4 regions of the Shinella yambaruensis genome follow, and region 4 is predicted to be linked to each of the others. Evidence: riboswitches for the same ligand, from Rfam matches in the RefSeq annotation. Region 4 holds a riboswitch; each other region holds the start of a gene.
What was found. Region 4 has a riboswitch for cobalamin ahead of bluB (5,6-dimethylbenzimidazole synthase). Riboswitches for the same ligand answer to the same signal wherever they lie in the genome.

Region 1 (4,366 bases), 130 kb from region 4:
GTGGGGGCCACCTTCTCCCCGGCGGGGAAAAGGGGAGAGCGGCAACGTCGAACGCCATATGCGATTGCCCTGCCCTTGCCGGCGTGCCGGGAGGATGGGTCCTCGGGTCGAGCCCGAGGATGACGACAGGAGGAAGGGGCGGTGGACAACAGCCGCGGTTGTCCCTGCCGCGCCGATCGATAGGCTCTTCGGCCGCTCCTCCCCTCCGTCATCCTCGGGCTCGACCCGAGGATCCACCGGTACGGCACGCCCAAAAAGGCCAAACCGTACCTGAAACGCCGAAGGGAGGGACTGCCGCACGCTCATGCCGAAACTCACACCGCCGCGGCGATGGCCGCGCGCACGGCGGCTTCGTCCATGTCGTGCAGGCCGATGACGACGAGGCGGGTGCCGCGGGTCTCGCCCGAGGCCCAGGCGCGCTCGAAATAGTGGTCGATGCGGCTGCCGACGGCCTGGACGAGCAGGCGCAGCGGCTTGCCGGGCACGTCGGCGAAGCCCTTGAGGCGCAGCACGTCGTGTTCGGCGATCACGCCCTTGAGGCGCTCGATGAAGGCGGCCGGCTCGGCGATGGCGGGCAGCTCGACGACGAAGCTGTCGAATTCGTCGTGGTCGTGCTCCTCGCCGTTCTCGTGCTCCAGCTCGTGGTGCGACTTGCGGTTGGCGATGTCGTCTTCCGTGCCGACGCCGAGGCCGAGCAGCACGGCGGCGGCGACCTCGCCGTTCTTCGCCTCGATCATCGAGGGCTTGCGGGCGGTGCGGGAGGCGACCTCGTCACGCACCGACTTCAGGCCGTCGGCATCGATCAGGTCGGTCTTGTTGAGCACGATGAGGTCGGCAGCGGTGAGCTGGTCCTCGAAAAGCTCTTCCAGCGGGCTCTCGTGGTCGAGGTTCTCGTCTTCGACGCGCAGCGCATCCACCTTGTCGTGGTCGTCGGCAAAGCGGCCGGCGGCGACGGCGGCGCTGTCGACCACGGTAATGACGCCGTCGACCGTCACCTGCGTCTTGATCTCCGGCCAGTTGAAGGCCGCGACGAGCGGCTGCGGCAGGGCAAGGCCGGAGGTCTCGATGACGATGTGGTCCGGACGGTTCTCCCGCTCCAGGAGCTTCGTCATGGTGGGGATGAAATCGTCGGCGACGGTGCAGCAGATGCAGCCGTTGGTGAGCTCGATGATGTCGTCCTCGCTGCAGGCCTCCGCGCCGCAGCCCTTCAGCACGTCGCCGTCCACGCCGAGATCGCCGAACTCGTTGATGATGAGCGCGATGCGTTTTCCGCCCGCATTCTGGAGGAGGTTGCGGATCATCGTCGTCTTGCCCGCGCCGAGGAAGCCGGTGATGACGGTGGCGGGGATCTTCTGTTGCAGCATGGCTCAACCCTTCATTTTCAGCGGCAGTCCGGCCGCGATAAAATAGACTTCAGGCACGAGGGCGGCGACCTTCTGGTGCAGCCGCCCGGCATGGTCGCGGAATTCGCGCGCCATGCGATTGTCAGGCACGATGCCGAGGCCGACCTCGTTGGAGACGAGGACGATGCGGCCGGGCGCCTGCCGGATGGCCTCCAGGAGGCTGGAGGATTCGGCGGCGATGTCCCGCTCTTCCAGCATCAGGTTCGTCACCCACAGCGTCAGGCAGTCGACGAGCACGGCCCGGTCGGCCCGCGCCACGTCCCTTATGCGCGCGGCGAGCGCCAGCGGCTCCTCATGGGTCTGCCAGCCGTCGCCGCGATCCTCCCGGTGCCGCGCGATGCGCGCGCGCATCTCGTCGTCGAAGGCGCGGCCGGTGGCGATATAATGACGCGAGAGGCCGGTCTCGGCGACCAGCCTCTCGGCAAAAGCGGATTTTCCGGAACGCGCACCGCCCAGAACCAGGACGGCTCCGGGCGATGTCGATGTCATGTCAGGCAGCCTTGGCGATCTTCTCGTTGGCAAAGCCGAGCGAGAGGCCGAGCACGATCCAGAAGAACAGGGTCGTGGCCAGGGCGGCGACGGCGAATTCCGCGCCGAGCACGGCCGGAACGTTGCTGGAGATGTCGCCCGGCTGCGGCGCGCCATAGACCTGCGGCGCCGCGATCAGCACGATGCCGATGACCTTGGCGACGATGTTCTGCTTGAGGAACAACAGGTAGAGGCCGGCTGCCGAAAGGATGACGGTCGCGATCCACCAGACCTGGCGGTCGCCGAGATCGGCGGCGGGGAAGCCCGGAAGCTCCGGCGGCAGGCCGATGGCCGGCAACATGTGCACGGCAAGCCACCCCGCCGCGCCCCAGAGCGCGCCGTTCGCCACCGTGATCGGATGGCCGGAAACGAGGCTGAAGCCGGCGAGCAGCAGGCCGAAGCCGGCGCCGGTGACGAGGTTGGCGAGCAGCGTGCCGGAGAACCGGCTCATGCCGAACATGATGCCGCCCTCCTCGTGATCCTCGCCCTCATGGGCATAGGCGACGGAAACCGGCGAAAGCGCCGAGGCGATGTCCAGGATGACGGCGCCGAGCGAGGAATGGTCCTGCGTCTGTGCGGCGCCCTCCGTACCGGTGCCGGGCGTGGTGCCTTCCGCGGCGGGCGCGGCTTCGTCGCCGCCCTCGAATTCCTCGGCATGCAGGATGAGCGGAACGACACGGGCCTCCTGGGCGGCCGTCATCAGCACGCCGGAGAACAGCCCGGCCACCAGGGCGGCCAGGAGATAACGAACGATCATGTCGAAAACTCCTTAGTGGCAGGGAAAGCCGTAGGAGTGACGCGTATCGTGGGCCGTGTCATGCAGCACGGCGGAATTCGCAAGGCCCGCGCCGAACACCAGGAAGGCGCCGAGCAGGAGAGCGAAAACGCCGGCGACGAGACGGTCGTTGGCGGAAAGGGTAACAGAAGACGTAGTCGAAACAGCCATGACAACCTCCGTGCAGGCGGCGGGGAAACCTCCCCAGGTCGGACGAAATGTCCTTCGCATTGGCTGGCAGGTCTCCTGGCTCGCAGCGTCCGGCGTCCAAAAACGCCTGCGGGTCGCCCTCGCCTTCCCAGGCTCCGGCATCGCGAAAAGGCGGACGATTCGTAGAGAAAGAGGCGTCCAACCCCTGCTGATCGCGATGCCACCCAGTGGCTTTTCCGGCTGGTTGTCACGGCGCGGGGCGAAGGCACCATTGCCCCGTTCCGCGCAGATCCTCCCGTCCGGATGGGCGTCCCTCGCCACTCTACAGTCGCGGGGTCGGCCGTGATTGCAGCGCCCTGGTTGGGTCCGCCGCGTCACATTCCCATTTACTCCCCGATCCGTTTCCGGATCCGGGAACCATCCAATATCCCGGATGATTATGCTTCCGCCCCTGCGAAGTCAATCGACCGGCAGCGTCATCACCTGTGCTGAAACCGCCGTCCGGCCGTCGCGATCTCAATAGCCGGGGATGATCACCACGCCACCGCCGCCATTGTAATAGCCGTCGTCGCGATAGTAGCGCTCGTAATAGCCGTCGACCGGGCCTTCGAGCACGTCGTAGTCCTGCTGGTAGCGGCGCTGGCGATTCTGCCGGGCCTCGGCATATTGCGCGGCCTGCCGGAGAGCGCGGTACTGCTGGCGGGAGAGGTAGCCGTCGGCGCGGTAGCCGGACGCCCCCTGCCAGGCGGCGATCGCGGCGCGGGTGCGCGAACCGAAGACGCCGTCGACGCCATAGGTGTTGAAGCCGAGCATGCTCAGCCAGCGCTGCGCCTGCACGCGGGTCGAACGATCCATATAGGCCTCGCGGCGGTCGACGACCGGCTGCTCGGCCTTCCGCTCGGTTTCAGCGGTGGCCGTTTCGCTTTCCTGCTTCGGCTTGGCCGCCTGCCGGGCCGTGTCTGCCAGCGCCGCAAGGCGCTCGCGCGCATCGGCGACGAAACGGCCGTCCGGATATGCGTCGAGATAGGCGCGGAAGGCCTTTTCCGAACCGTCGAGCACGGCCTTCTGGAAGGTCTCCTCCTCGCGTTTCGCCGCATCGTCGGCGCGCTCGACGGCAAGGCCGCGGTTCTTCGTGTCCGCGTCCTGCGCTTCGTTTTCGCGGGCCGCGGTGTCGTTCGCCTGCGCGGCCCGTTCGGCGGCGGCCGCTTCCTCGGCGCGTTTTTCGGCTTCCTCGGCAAGGCGGGCCGCCTCGGCGGCCTTGGCCTCGGCGTCGGCAGCGGCCTTCGCGGCTTCCGCCTTCAGCCGTTCCACCTCGGCGGCCTTTTCCTCAGCAAGCTTGCGGGCAGCGGCGGCCTCTTCTTCGATCCGCGCCTTCTCGGCCGCGGCAGCCTTTTCCGCTTCGACGCGCCGGGCCTCGACCTCGCGCCGGGCAGCGGCTTCCTCTTCCGCACGCGCCTTTTCCGCGGCGGCGGCCTCTTCGGCCTTCTGGCGCTCGGCCTCGGCCTTCAGG
Region 2 (4,366 bases), on a different replicon from region 4:
ATGCCGACGTCATCTCCATCGAGACCTCGCGTTCGAAGATGGAGCTGCTCGATGCCTTCAGGGACTTCCAGTATCCGAACGAAATCGGCCCGGGCGTCTACGACATCCACTCGCCGCGCGTGCCCGACGTGGAGGAGATGACCGATCTCCTGTCGCTTGCCCGGCGGCGTCTCGAGGATCGCCAGCTCTGGATCAATCCCGACTGCGGGCTCAAGACGCGCAAGTGGGAGGAGGTCAGGCCGGCGCTCGTCAACATGGTGGAGGCCGCGCGCCGCCTGCGGGGCGAAGACGGCTCGGCGGTGGCGGCGCAATGAAGCGTGCGCTTGAAGACACTGCGATGCCGGGAGCAATCCCGGCATCGCCCAGCCGTCTCGTCGATCTTGTCTTCCCGGGGGATACCAACCATCACGGAACGCTGTTCGGCGGCGCCGGGCTGGCGCTGATGGACCGCATCGCCTTCATCGCCGCGACCCGCCACGGGCGCGTGCCCTTCGTGACGGCATCCGTCGATCGCGTCGATTTCCAGGCCCCCGCACGCGTCGGTGAGCTGGTCGAGCTTGTGGCCCGCGTCTCGCGTGTCGGCCGCACCTCGATGACGGTGGAGGTGGAGATGGTCGCCGAAGGCCTCGTCAGCGGCGAACGGCGGCTGTGCACGCGCGGCAGCTTCAGCATGGTGGCGGTTCCGGAAGGCAGGACGCCGGGCTGGTGCCTGCCGCCGCTGGCGGACATGCGGGAGCCGCCCGGTCGCGGGACATGCACGAGCGATATCGTTTTCGCCGACTAGGCGAACAGTTCCGGCCGCATGTTCGGCGGCGAGGCACTCGCCGCCATGACCAAGGCCGCCTTCGTCGCCGCCACGCGCCACGGCCGGTGCATCACGGTGCTTGCCGCCTCCGAACGGGTCGATTTCCGTGCGCCGGTCGCCGTGGGGTCGATCGTGGATACGATGGCCACCGTGACCCGCGTCGGGCGTACGTCGATGACCGTCGCGGTCGAGCTCTGGTCGGAAGACCTGACGAGCGGAACCCGCACATGCACCGCGAACGGCCGTTTCGTCATGGTCGCGGTCGATCGGCAGGACCGCCCCGTTCCCGTCGGCCGTCACGAAACCGTTGATAAGCCATCATAGCCGTTGACGCATTTTTTACCTCGTCTACTATATCTTGTGTTCGAGGTTCCTTCGATTCGAAAGGATCGAAGGCTAAGACGGGAATCCGGGGCGGCATGATGCTGCGTCAATCCGGAGCTGCCCCCGCAACTGTAAGCGGTGAGCATTCGTTCGACAAAGCCACTGGGATGTATGTCCTGGGAAGGCGAACGGATGCCGCGACCCGCAAGCCAGGAGACCTGCCTCGCGCATGAACGTCCACGGGCGGGGTGTCCGGTCGGCGAGCGTTGGGGCGCGAGTGATGCCGCCCCGCCGTCTCCCCTGATGCCCCGCAGAAATGTCTCGGGGTGAAGTCATGTCGATTTTGTTTCCAGTTCCTCCGCGCGAGTAAGCGGCGCCCCGCGTCCGGCCGTTCGCGGGCGGCCGCCCCTGTCATCTCCAGCCTGAAGAACGGTCATCGGCGGATGTCCGAACGATTCCTGATGCCCGATTGCCAAATCACGAGGAAAGCCATGTCCATCACCGTCTATTCCAAGCCCGCCTGCGTCCAGTGCACCGCGACCACCCGTGCGCTCGACCGCCAGGGCATCGACTACAGCGTCGTCGATATCTCCGAGGATGCCGATGCGTTCGCGCTCGTGCAGGGTCTCGGCTATCGCCAGGTGCCCGTCGTCGTTGCCGGCGAGCAGCACTGGGCCGGCTTCCGCCCGGACATGATCAGCGCGCTCGCCTGACCCCGCGCGATGGCCCGGCTCGTCTATTTCTCCAGCCGGTCGGAAAACACCCACCGCTTCGTCGGGAAGCTCGGGGTCGCGGCGCTGCGGCTCCCGGTCGATGCGGCCGGGGAGCCGCCGGAGGCGGGAAAGCCTTTCGTGCTGGTCTCGCCGACCTATGGCGGGGGTGGCGAGAAAGGGGCGGTGCCGAAACCGGTCATCCGCTTCCTCAACAATCCCCGCAATCGCAGCCTGATCCGCGGCGTGATCGCGGCCGGCAATACCAATTTCGGCACCGGCTATGCCGTCGCGGGCAACATCATCTCCGCGAAATGCGCCGTGCCGTTCCTCTATCGTTTCGAATTGCTCGGGACGGATGAGGATGTCGATAACGTCAGACAGGGACTGGAACGATTTTGGACACGATGACGCTCGAAAAAGCACCGAAGGCCCCGGAGATCACGGCGCTGGACTACCACGCGCTGAACGCGATGCTGAACCTCTACGACGAGACGGGGAAGATCCAGCTCGACAAGGACCGGCTGGCGGCAAAGCAGTATTTCCTCCAGCACGTCAACCAGAACACGGTGTTCTTCCACAATCTCCGGGAAAAGCTCGATTACCTGGTGACGGAGGGGTATTACGAGCAGGAGGTGCTGGACCAGTATTCCTTCAACTTCGTGCGCGATCTGTTCGATCACGCCTATGACAGGAAGTTCCGCTTTCCGACCTTCCTCGGTGCGTTCAAATATTACACGTCCTATACGCTGAAGACCTTTGACGGGAAGCGCTACCTCGAGCGCTACGAGGATCGCGTCTGCATGGTGGCGCTGACCCTGGCGCGTGGCAATGAGCAGCTTGCCCGCGGCCTCGTCGACGAGATCATTTCCGGCCGCTTCCAGCCGGCGACGCCGACCTTCCTCAATGCCGGCAAGAAGCAGCGGGGCGAGCTCGTCTCCTGCTTCCTGCTGCGTGTCGAGGACAACATGGAGAGCATCGGCCGCTCCATCAATTCCGCCCTGCAGCTGTCCAAGCGCGGCGGGGGCGTCGCACTCTCGCTCACCAACCTGCGCGAGATGGGCGCGCCGATCAAGCAGATCGAGAACCAGTCCTCGGGCGTCATCCCGGTGATGAAACTGCTGGAAGACTCGTTCTCCTACGCCAACCAGCTCGGCGCGCGGCAGGGGGCGGGGGCGGTCTACCTCCATGCCCATCACCCGGACATCATGCGCTTCCTCGACACCAAGCGCGAGAATGCCGACGAGAAGATCCGCATCAAGACGCTGTCGCTCGGCGTCGTCATTCCCGACATCACCTTCGAGCTCGCCCGCAACAACGACGACATGTACCTCTTCTCGCCGCATGACGTGGAGCGCGTCTACGGCGTGCCCTTCACCGAAATCTCGGTGACGGAGAAGTATCGCGAGATGGTCGAGGACGGCCGCATCCGCAAGAAGAAGATCAAGGCGCGCGATTTCTTCCAGGTCATCGCCGAGATCCAGTTCGAATCGGGCTACCCCTACATCATGTTCGAGGACACGGTGAACCGGGCCAACCCGATCGCCGGCCGCATCACCATGAGCAATCTCTGCTCGGAAATCCTGCAGGTGAGCGAGGCGAGCGAATTCAACGACGACCTCTCCTATTCGAAGATGGGCAAGGACATTTCCTGCAATCTCGGCTCCCTCAACATCGCCGCCGCCATGGACTCACCGGATTTCGGCCAGACGATCGAGACGGCGATCCGCGCGCTGACCGCCGTCTCCGAGATGAGCCATATCTCCTCGGTTCCGTCGGTGGAAAAGGGCAATGACGACAGCCACGCGATCGGCCTCGGGCAGATGAACCTGCACGGCTATCTCGCCCGCGAGCGCATCTTCTACGGCTCGCAGGAAGGCATCGATTTCACCAATATCTACTTCTATACGGTGACCTATCACGCCATCCGTGCATCGAACCGCTTGGCGGTGGAAAAGGGCATCAGCTTCAAGGGCTTCGAGAACTCGAAATACGCCTCGGGCGAATACTTCGACAAATACACCGAAGCCGAATGGCTGCCGGCGACAGAGAAGGTGAGAGGTATCTTCGAAGATGCCGGCATTCACATTCCGACGCAGGAAGACTGGGCGGACCTGAAGAAGGCAGTCATGGAAGGCGGCCTCTACAACCAGAATCTCCAGGCCGTGCCGCCGACGGGCTCGATCTCCTACATCAATCACTCGACCTCCTCGATCCACCCGATCGTCTCGAAGATCGAGATCCGCAAGGAGGGCAAGATCGGCCGCGTCTACTATCCGGCCGCGTTCATGACAAACGACAACCTGGACTATTATCAGGACGCTTACGAGATCGGTCCGGAGAAGATCATCGATACCTATGCGGCGGCGACGCAGCATGTCGACCAGGGCCTGTCGCTGACGCTGTTCTTCCGCGACACGGCGACGACGCGCGACATCAACCGGGCGCAGATCTACGCCTGGAAGAAGGGCATCAAGACCATCTACTACATCCGCCTTCGCCAGATGGCGCTGTCCGGCACGGAAGT
Region 3 (4,366 bases), on a different replicon from region 4:
GCTGCTCCAGCGCATGGGTCTGCGAATATTCGGGATGCGCGGGACCGCAATGATAGCATTCGACATAGTTTTCGACGGCGAGCTTCCAGTTGGCGGCAACCGGGTAGCTTTCGCGGTGGGCAACCTTGGCGCTTCCCCAGCCATACTGGCCACAGGTCGCATGCAGGAGGTGCTCGACCTCGGAAAACGCCAGCGGCACCTCGGCGAAGGAGATGAAGATCAGGCCTTCCACGACGCGGACATGCAGCGTCTTCAGCCCATGGTCCTCCCGCCTGAAATCCTTCGGCATCAGGCGCGCGGCGCGCAGGCTGCCATCATTGCCATAGGTCCAGGCGTGATAGGGACAGACGAAGACCCGCGCATTGCCCTTCGGCTTCGTGCAGACCTCCGCGCCGCGATGGCGGCAGACATTGAGCATGGCATGGATCGAGCCATCCGGCGCGCGGGTGACGATGACCTGCTCGGTATCGATGCGGAAGACCTCGAAGTCGTTCACGTCGGGGATGACGCTCTCGTGGGCGATGCAGTGCCAGTGGCGCCGGAAGATGCGCTCCATGTCGCGCCGGTAGATTTCCGGATCATGGTAGAATGGGCGGGCGAGACCATGGCCCGGCCGGTGCCCGGCAACAAGCCGGTCGATGAAATCAGCAGTTTTGTCGATTAAGGCTTCCGCGGTCGTTACCATGTTCGTTTCCCATAAATACCGGCTTTTGATCAGTATTCAGGGATGCGAGAACTAAAACAAGATCAACGGCTTGCCTCTATTAATCGATAAAATCGATCACAACGTCAGGCGCCGGAGACGGTTTCATGTCGCGATTGGAGATTCCGCGATCTTGCCGCACACGGTGCGCCTCCCTCGCGCATCCTCCGGCGGAAATGCCAAATCCGGCAATCGGATCATCGGGATGCGATAGATCGGCCGAAGGATGGATCGCCCGTTCCAGGCTGGCAGACGGGCCGACGGAGCCGGGCCGGGCTTCTTGAATGCGTCATCGTGGCGGGTGGGTGACCGGCATCCGCGATCCGCCATGGCCGGGGCGTGCTCGAAGATCATCGGCGCCTTTCGGGAATCGGGCCGAGGCCGGCAGGCTGGTTGACAGCACCCACCGAGGCTGTAGGTTCACCGCGTCATGGTTCTCCTGCCGTCGGCAGGAGCTAAGAGGGAATCCGGTGGAAGACCGGAGCTGTCCCGCAACTGTAAGCGGTGAGCCTTTCGCCCACGATGTCACTGGCAGAGATGCCGGGAAGACGGGCCGAAGGCCTCGACCCGCAAGCCAGGAGACCTGCCTGACATCGTGTGATTCCGTGGTCGGGGTGTGCCGCAGGAATGACGGCTGTCACCGCAGGCGCTGTGAGAGAAACCCGTCATTTCGATGCCGCCTCGCAAATGAGGCAGCGTTGACGACCAAGAGCACCAGTCCTTCTTCGAGCCCCCCGGCGCCGGACGCCGTGCTGCTCCTTGCCAAGTCCGCCTTCGCCGCCGCACCGCACCAGGACATGCGGCACCTCGCCACGCTCGCCGAGGGCCTCGCCGGCGCCCGGATCGTGCGCTTCGCCTTCACCGAACAGGGCACGCCCTCGCTGCGCGAGGCGCTGCTCGATCTCGTCGAAGAAAATGCCGGCAGGATCCTTCTCGTCTCGCTGATGCTGCCGATGGAGCCGAGCTTCCACAACTGGCTGACGAAAACGCTGAAGCGCTGGCGGGCGGCCGATCCGCGTCCCTGGCCCTCGCTGTCGATTGCCGCAAGCCCCGCCTCCAGCGCCGTCATGGCGCGCCTCATCGAAGACCTTGCCGCGACGTCGCAGGACCTGGATCTGTCCGCCCCTGCCCGGCCGGCCGCCGAGGGCTCGCTCGTGCCGGCGCAGAAGCGCCGCGTGCTCGTCTGCCAGGGCGGCCCCTGCAACTCGGCCGGCGCGGACGCCATCTGGGGACACCTGCGCAACCAGCAGGAGCGGCAGAAGCTGCGCGTGACCGGCGATGGCGTCATGACCGCCAAGTCCACCTGCCTCGGCCCCTGCAACCTCTCGCCCGTCCTGCAGGTCTTCCCGGAGGGGACCTATTACGGCGGCGTCACGGAAGAGGCCGTCGACCGGATCATTGCCGAACACCTCGTCGGCGGCCGGATCGTCGAGGCCTACGCCTATCACCCGACCGGCCGCAAGCAGCGGCTGCGCCATCTTCCCGAACAGACCTGAAGGAGAGACCATGTCTTCCAAAATCCTTTCGCGCCTTGCTGCGGCCTGGCTCGCCGCGATCGCCATAGGCGGCACAGGCCCGGCATCTGCCGCCGAGCCGCTGCATGTCGGCGCCACCTACATCACGAGCGGGCTGGACCCGGCCAAGGGGTCGAACGGTTGGGCGCTGGTCAGCCACGGCGTCGGCGAAAACCTCTTCACCGTCGACAAGGACGGACGGCTGGTGCCGGCGCTCGCCGAAAAGGCCGAGCGCACGGGCGATCTCACCTGGACCGTCACGCTGAAGCCGGACCGGTCGTTTTCCGATGGCTCGCCGGTGACGGCTGCCGCGCTCGCCGCCGGCTTCGACCATACCTTCGCCACCAACAAGGCCGCGCTCGCGACAGGCGGCAGGCTGACCTTCGAGGCCGCCGACGACCTGACGTTGAAGATCACCACGGAAAAGCCGGTCGCCTTCCTCCAGGCGCTCTTCGCCGAATGGCCGCTGATCGCCTACACGCTCGTCGACGACGGCAGCGCCGTCTTCACCGGCCCTTACCGGATCGCCGACTTCAAGGCCGATACGGCGCTGGCGCTGGAGCCGAACGCGCATTTCGCCGGCGCGCAAACGCGTTCCCCGGTGGAATTCCGCCGGTTCGGCGATGCCCAGAGCATGACGCTGGCGCTGGAATCGGGCGAGCTCGACCTCGCCTTCGGCCTGCCGTCCGAGGTGGTGGACCGCCTGAAGGCCAATCCGGACCTGACGATCAAATCCTTCCCGGTCGGCTACCAGTATCTCGCCTTCCTCAACACGACGCGGCCGGCCCTGGCCGACATGAAGGTGCGCCAGGCGCTCGACCTTGCCTTCGACCGCAGGGAGCTGGCCGCCGCGATCAACGGCGGGGAACCCGCGACCGGCGCCTATGCCGCCTACTTCCCCTTCGGCGGCAAGGAGCCGCGGCCGACCGATATCGCCAAGGCCGAAGCGCTTCTCGACGAGGCGGGCTGGACGAAGGATGCCGCCGGAATCCGCCAGAAGGACGGAGCGCCGCTGCGCCTGCTCGCCATCACCTATCCGCAACGCCCCGATCTCGTGACCATGCTGCCCGTGGTCAAGTCGCAGTTCGCCAAGATCGGCATCGCGCTCGACACGCAGGTGATCGAGAACATCCAAGAAGCGGCATCCACCGGCAATTTCGACATCGCGCTCTGGGCGCAGCACACGGCGCCGAACGGCGATCCCGCCTTCTTCCTCAATTCCATGCTGCGCACGGGCGCCGCCCTGAACTACGCAAAATACGCCTCCGCCGAATTCGACGCGATCCTCGACCGCTTCGCCTCCGAGGGCGACGCCGACCGACGGGCGGCGATCGCGCTCGACGCCCAGGCGAAGCTCTTCGTCGACGCCCCGGCCTCGTTCCTCGTCTCGCCGGTCTGGTATGTCGGCCTGTCGAAGCGGCTGCAGAACTACGAGCCGTGGGGCTCGGACTACTACGTCCTGCGCGCCGATATCGGCGAGGCGAGATAAGGCGCCAGGATGGGCTTCGTCCGGGCCGGCGTCTTCTCGATGGTGGGGTTGGTGGCGCTTTCCTTCGCCTCCTTCACCCTCATCGCGCTGATGCCGGCCGATCCGGTCGAGATCGCCATCCGGGCCTGGAACCTGCCGGCGACGGAGGAGACCGTCGCCGTGCTTCGGGCGGATTGGGGCCTCGACCGGCCCCTGGTCCAGCGTTACCTGCATTGGCTTGCGGATTTCGTGACGGGCGACTGGGGCCGCTCCTTCCGCACCGGCGAGCCCGTGTTCGCCGAGTTCCGCGCGCGGCTGCCCGTCTCGCTTGTGCTCGGCCTTTCCGGCCTTCTTCTCGCCATCGCCCTTGCGTTTCCCCTCGGTTTCCTCGCCGCCGCGCGGCCGGGCGGTTTTGCCGACCGCGGCAGCCGGGCGCTGTCGGTCTTCGTCCAGGCGGTTCCCGGCTTCTGGCTCGGGCTCATCCTGCTCTGGGTGATCGGCGTGCAATTGCGCTGGATCCGCCCCTTCGCCAATGACGCCGCCGCCTTCGTGCTGCCGATCCTGCTGATCGCGCTGCATTCGGTCGCGGTCTTCTGCCGGGTCTACCGGCGCGACATGGCGGAAACGGCGCGGCGGCCCTATTTCCGCACGGCGCTTGCCAAGGGCCTCTCGCACCGCCAG
Region 4 (4,366 bases):
GACCTCCTGACGCCGGCGCTGCCGCAAATCCACGTCTCCGGCATGCGCCTCATCGACCGGGTCATGAGCATCGTCGTCGTGCAGGCGGTCATTCCGAAGTCGCTCTACATTCCCGCAAGCCGGATGCAGCCGACGTTGCTGATCACGGTCAAGCCCGTCTCGCAGAAGATGCTTCTGAACACCGAGCGGCGGCTCGGCGTGCACGATCTCGGCTTCACGCCCATCGTGACGCAGGAGCCGGGGCTGGTGATGACGCCGGTCGGCGCCGACACCTACAATCCGATGGTCGCCTCCTGGCGGCCGAACATGCCCGGCACCTTCGTGTGGAAATCGGCGCTGCCGCAGATCGCGATGTTCGTGCTGGTCTTTGCCGGCGTCATGCTCTTCGTCACGCTGCGCTTTTCCGCGCTCGTCAAGGCGCTGCAGCGCAGCGAGGCGCAGAACGCCTTCCTCGCGCGGCACGATCCGCTGACGGGACTGAAGAACCGCAGCGGCTTCGACGAGGAGGTGCGCCGCGCGATCCGCAAGGGCGAGGCTAGGCCCTTCTCGATCCTCGCGCTCGACCTCGACCGGTTCAAGGCCGTCAACGACCGGTACGGCCATGCGGCGGGCGATGCGGTGCTGCAGACCGTCGCCCGGCGCTTTTCCGAGCGCATCGGCACGCTCGGCTCGGTGGCGCGCCTCGGCGGCGACGAGTTTTCCGTGCTGCTCACCGGCGACTTCAGCCGGGAGGCGCTCCTCGATCTCGCCGAAAGCCTCGTGCGGGATGCGCAGACGCCGATCGCGCATGACGGGCAGCTTCTGGCGATCGGCGGCAGCGCGGGCATCGCCCAGTTCCCCGACCACGGCAGCGGCCTGCATGACGTGATGGTGATGGCGGATGCCGCGCTCTATGCGGCCAAGAATGGCGGGCGCAACCGCGCCGTCCATGCGGGCGATATGGGCCGCGATGCGGTTGCCGAGGCCGGCACGGCGCGCGCGGCTTGAGGCCGCTTGTGCTGAAGCTCCCTAGCGCCTTGTTTCCACAGGTTTTCTGGTCAGGGGTCTCTCACATCGCGGCTGACCTTCGGCAAAGGCAATCGGGCCAGCTCGCTTCGGCCTCCAGAAATGAGTTGAGAAACAGTTGGATAGAGGCTTTGCTTGCTGAAGTGAGTCAGGTGCCGGTCGGCTTCTTGCGGTTCGCCGGGAAGCGCCGGCCGGTTTGCGAGGGAGGCATGGCATGAGCGAGGGTGCGCGGCTGGACGGCAAGATCGCCGTCGTCACGGGAGGGACGCAGGGACTGGGCGCGACGATCGCCCGGCTCTTTGCCGAGCGGGGCGCGGCGGGCCTCGTCATCTGCGGGCGCAATGCCGCCAAGGGCGAGGCGAAGGCGAGGGAGATCTCCGGCGCGACGGGCGTGGCGACGCTCTATGTGAAGGCCGATCTCGGCGCGGTCGAGGATGCGCGCGCGGTCATTGCCGCCTGCGACGAGGCCTTCGGCCGTGTGGATGCGCTGGTCAATGCCGCGGCCATCACCGACCGCGGCACGATCCTCGATACGAGCCCCGAGCTCTTCGACCGCATGTTCGCGGTCAATGTGCGTGCGCCGTTCTTCCTGATGCAGGAGGCGATCAAGGTGATGCGGCGCGAGAAGACCGAGGGCACCATCGTCAATATCGGCTCGATGTCGGCCAAGGCCGGCCAGCCCTTCATTTCCGCCTATTGCGCCTCCAAGGGCGCGCTGGAGACGCTGACCAAGAACACGGCCTATGCCGTGCTGCGCAACCGCATCCGTGTCAACGGCCTCAATATCGGCTGGATGGCCTCGGAGGGCGAGGACCGCATCCAGCGCGAATTCCACGGCGCGGCCGACGACTGGCTGGCCAAGGCCGCGGCAAGCCAGCCCTTCGGGCGGCTCGTCGATCCGGCCGAGGTGGCGCGGGCCAGCGCCTATCTCTCCTCGCCGGAATCCGGCCTGATGACCGGCTCGGTGATCTGCTTCGACCAGTCGGTCTGGGGCGCCTATGACGGCTCGCCCCATCCGGAGGCGCCGCTCTGAGGCGCAGACGCGGCGACGTGTGGCGCGGACGGGCTTGATCGCGCCCGCGCGTCGTGCGCATATCCTCCGCGTCAGGTGCCCGCTCCGGCGGGAGAATCGGGAATCCGGTGCGGGCGGAAAGCCCAGGTCCGGAACGTGCCCAACGCTGTGACGGGGATGGTCTGCGCCATGAAAGCCTGAATCGATTCAGGCTTTTGCCACTGGTTGTTCAACCGGGAAGGCAGGCGTCGGCCGCGTGACCCGAAGTCAGAAGACCGGCCTGGCACGATAGACCGAACCGCGCGGACGGCGGCAGGTCGTGACGCATTGTTGGGGAGATGACGATGCGAAGCGAACCCTTGGGCCCTCTGGTCCGGGCGGGCGCCTTTTCCCGCGAGGAAAGGCAGGCCGTCTACCGTGCCATCGAAACGCGCCGCGACGTGCGCGACCAGTTCCTGCCCGATCCGCTGCCGGACGATCTCGTCGGCCGCCTGCTGCAGGCCGCCCACAATGCCCCGTCCGTCGGCTTCATGCAGCCGTGGAACTTCCTTTTGGTGCGCGGCGCTGAGACACGGCGGGCGGTGCATGCGGCCTTCCTGAAGGCCAATGGCGAGGCGGCGGCGATGTTCGAAGGGGAGCGGCAGGCGCAGTATCGCGCGCTGAAGCTCGAGGGCATCCTGAAGGCGCCGCTGTCGATCTGCGTCACCTGCGATCCGACCCGCGGCGGCGCGGTGGTGCTCGGGCGCACGCACAATCCGCGCATGGACGTCTATTCCACGGTCTGCGCCGTGCAGAACCTTTGGCTGGCGGCGCGGGCGGAAGGCGTGGGCGTCGGCTGGGTCAGCATCTTCCACGACAGCGACATCCGTTCGATCCTCGGCATCCCCGAGCATGTGGAGATCGTTGCCTGGCTCTGCGTCGGCTTCGTCGACCGGCTCTATGGCGAGCCGGAACTGGCGGTGAAGGGATGGCGGCAGCGCCTGCCGCTGGAAGAGCTGGTGTTCGAGGAGCGCTGGCCGGGGGAGGGCGTCAGTTGACGCCGGCATCCACCGGGCGGCCGAGGTCGATGGCGGATTCGTTGGCCGGCAGGAAGACCGGGCCGACCGTGCGCACCTTGCTGTTCGCCGGGTCGTAGTCGCGTTCCTCGACCTTCGCCGGCACCTTGACCGGGGTTTCCACCTTCTTGGGCAGGGTGCGGATGGTGGTGATCGAGCCGGTCTCCGCCTCGTCTCCCGCGCCGGCGCGGGCCGTCTCGCCCTCGCCCTTCAGCGCTTTCTCGCGCTTGATCATCTCCTGGTAATAGGCAGAAAGATTGCAGCCGCAGGTGCCGGGCTTGGAGAGGTCGCGCGTGCGGTAGGAGAAGGCGTTCGGCATCTCGTAATAGGGCCGGCCGGTGACGGTGGAGGTCATCTGCTCGGTTTCCTGGCCGCTGGTCATCGACTGGTAGAACAACTCCGTCTCGGTCTGCGGACACATCATCGCGCAGACCTTCTGGTCACGCCGGAAGTCGAGCGGCGTCGCGCCGGAGGAGATCGGGAAGAAACCGCCGTCGCAGGTGCGCACGCAGACGGTGCGCAGGTTGCCATGGCCGTTGCTGCCGCCTTGCGTGCGCAGCTGCAGGCGCTCGCTGCCTTCCGGGGCGGTGCCGAGCGGCAGGGTGCGCCTGTCGTCGAGCGTGCGCAGCGTTTCCGTCGCCGCGACCGGCATGACCCTTGCCTCGTCGCCGCAGCCATTGCTTTCCAGGAGGGCGGTGAGGCGGTTGCGCTTGCTCTGCGAGGACGTGCCGCCGGCAAATTCGCGGCGCTTCTTGTCGAGGATTTCGAGGTTGCGCACCATCTTGCCGATGACCGTCGCGAGCGTGCCGCAGGCCTCGGCATTCGCGCCGCCGATGACGATGATGCTGCCGCTCGAGCAGCCGAGACGGCGCTGGTCGCTCCTGGCCTTGCGCAGCTGGATGTTCTGGCGGGCGATGGCGCCGGCATATTTGCGGGCGCTTGCAGTGTCGACCACCACCTTGGGCAGGTTGGCAAGCTCCGCCTGAAGCCGCTCGCACACGCCCGCCGCCGCCGGGCCGCCCGAAAAGGCGAGCGTCAGCCCGGTCGCAATGGCAAGGAGGAGGCGGACAGACCCTTTCAAATCATCGATCCCGTGAATGTGGATGGGCCGCGATCGGCCGCACGTACGGCCCTATCATAGGCCGTGGCGGGGGAAGCGCAACGCGCTCCCGGATTTGTGATTAACGCCGGTCATAAAATATGAGTTGCGTATTCATCTTTTTGGCCGTGCCCCGCAATTGATCTCCCCTGGGCCTTGGTGTAGCACTCTCGTCAAACTCAACAGCCGGTCTGC

Region 1: another riboswitch for cobalamin. It lies ahead of WMC41_RS11005 (CbtB domain-containing protein); the one in region 4 lies ahead of bluB (5,6-dimethylbenzimidazole synthase).
Region 2: another riboswitch for cobalamin. It lies ahead of nrdH (glutaredoxin-like protein NrdH); the one in region 4 lies ahead of bluB (5,6-dimethylbenzimidazole synthase).
Region 3: another riboswitch for cobalamin. It lies ahead of WMC41_RS27800 ((2Fe-2S) ferredoxin domain-containing protein); the one in region 4 lies ahead of bluB (5,6-dimethylbenzimidazole synthase).

Annotation. Positions count from the first base shown of each region.
Region 1 covers NZ_CP150638.1:2,228,029-2,232,394, forward strand. Annotated here, with positions in the region: gene cobW (cobalamin biosynthesis protein CobW) at 315-1,364, opposite strand; gene cobU (bifunctional adenosylcobinamide kinase/adenosylcobinamide-phosphate guanylyltransferase) at 1,368-1,892, opposite strand; gene WMC41_RS11000 (CbtA family protein) at 1,894-2,688, opposite strand; gene WMC41_RS11005 (CbtB domain-containing protein) at 2,701-2,877, opposite strand; cobalamin riboswitch at 2,926-3,293, opposite strand; gene WMC41_RS11010 (peptidoglycan-binding protein) at 3,373-4,366, opposite strand, start outside.
Region 2 covers NZ_CP150640.1:412,950-417,315, reverse strand. Annotated here, with positions in the region: gene metE (5-methyltetrahydropteroyltriglutamate--homocysteine S-methyltransferase) at 1-314, shown strand, start outside; gene WMC41_RS27785 (acyl-CoA thioesterase) at 338-784, shown strand; gene WMC41_RS27780 (acyl-CoA thioesterase) at 803-1,129, shown strand; cobalamin riboswitch at 1,156-1,369, shown strand; gene nrdH (glutaredoxin-like protein NrdH) at 1,621-1,842, shown strand; gene nrdI (class Ib ribonucleoside-diphosphate reductase assembly flavoprotein NrdI) at 1,852-2,250, shown strand; gene nrdE (class 1b ribonucleoside-diphosphate reductase subunit alpha) at 2,247-4,366, shown strand, end outside.
Region 3 covers NZ_CP150640.1:420,288-424,653, forward strand. Annotated here, with positions in the region: gene WMC41_RS27795 (aromatic ring-hydroxylating oxygenase subunit alpha) at 1-685, opposite strand, end outside; cobalamin riboswitch at 1,117-1,308, shown strand; gene WMC41_RS27800 ((2Fe-2S) ferredoxin domain-containing protein) at 1,402-2,199, shown strand; gene WMC41_RS27805 (ABC transporter substrate-binding protein) at 2,210-3,706, shown strand; gene WMC41_RS27810 (ABC transporter permease) at 3,716-4,366, shown strand, end outside.
Region 4 covers NZ_CP150638.1:2,100,934-2,105,299, reverse strand. Annotated here, with positions in the region: gene WMC41_RS10425 (diguanylate cyclase domain-containing protein) at 1-987, shown strand, start outside; gene WMC41_RS10420 (SDR family oxidoreductase) at 1,220-2,038, shown strand; cobalamin riboswitch at 2,095-2,315, shown strand; gene bluB (5,6-dimethylbenzimidazole synthase) at 2,362-3,054, shown strand; gene WMC41_RS10410 (DUF2865 domain-containing protein) at 3,047-4,153, opposite strand.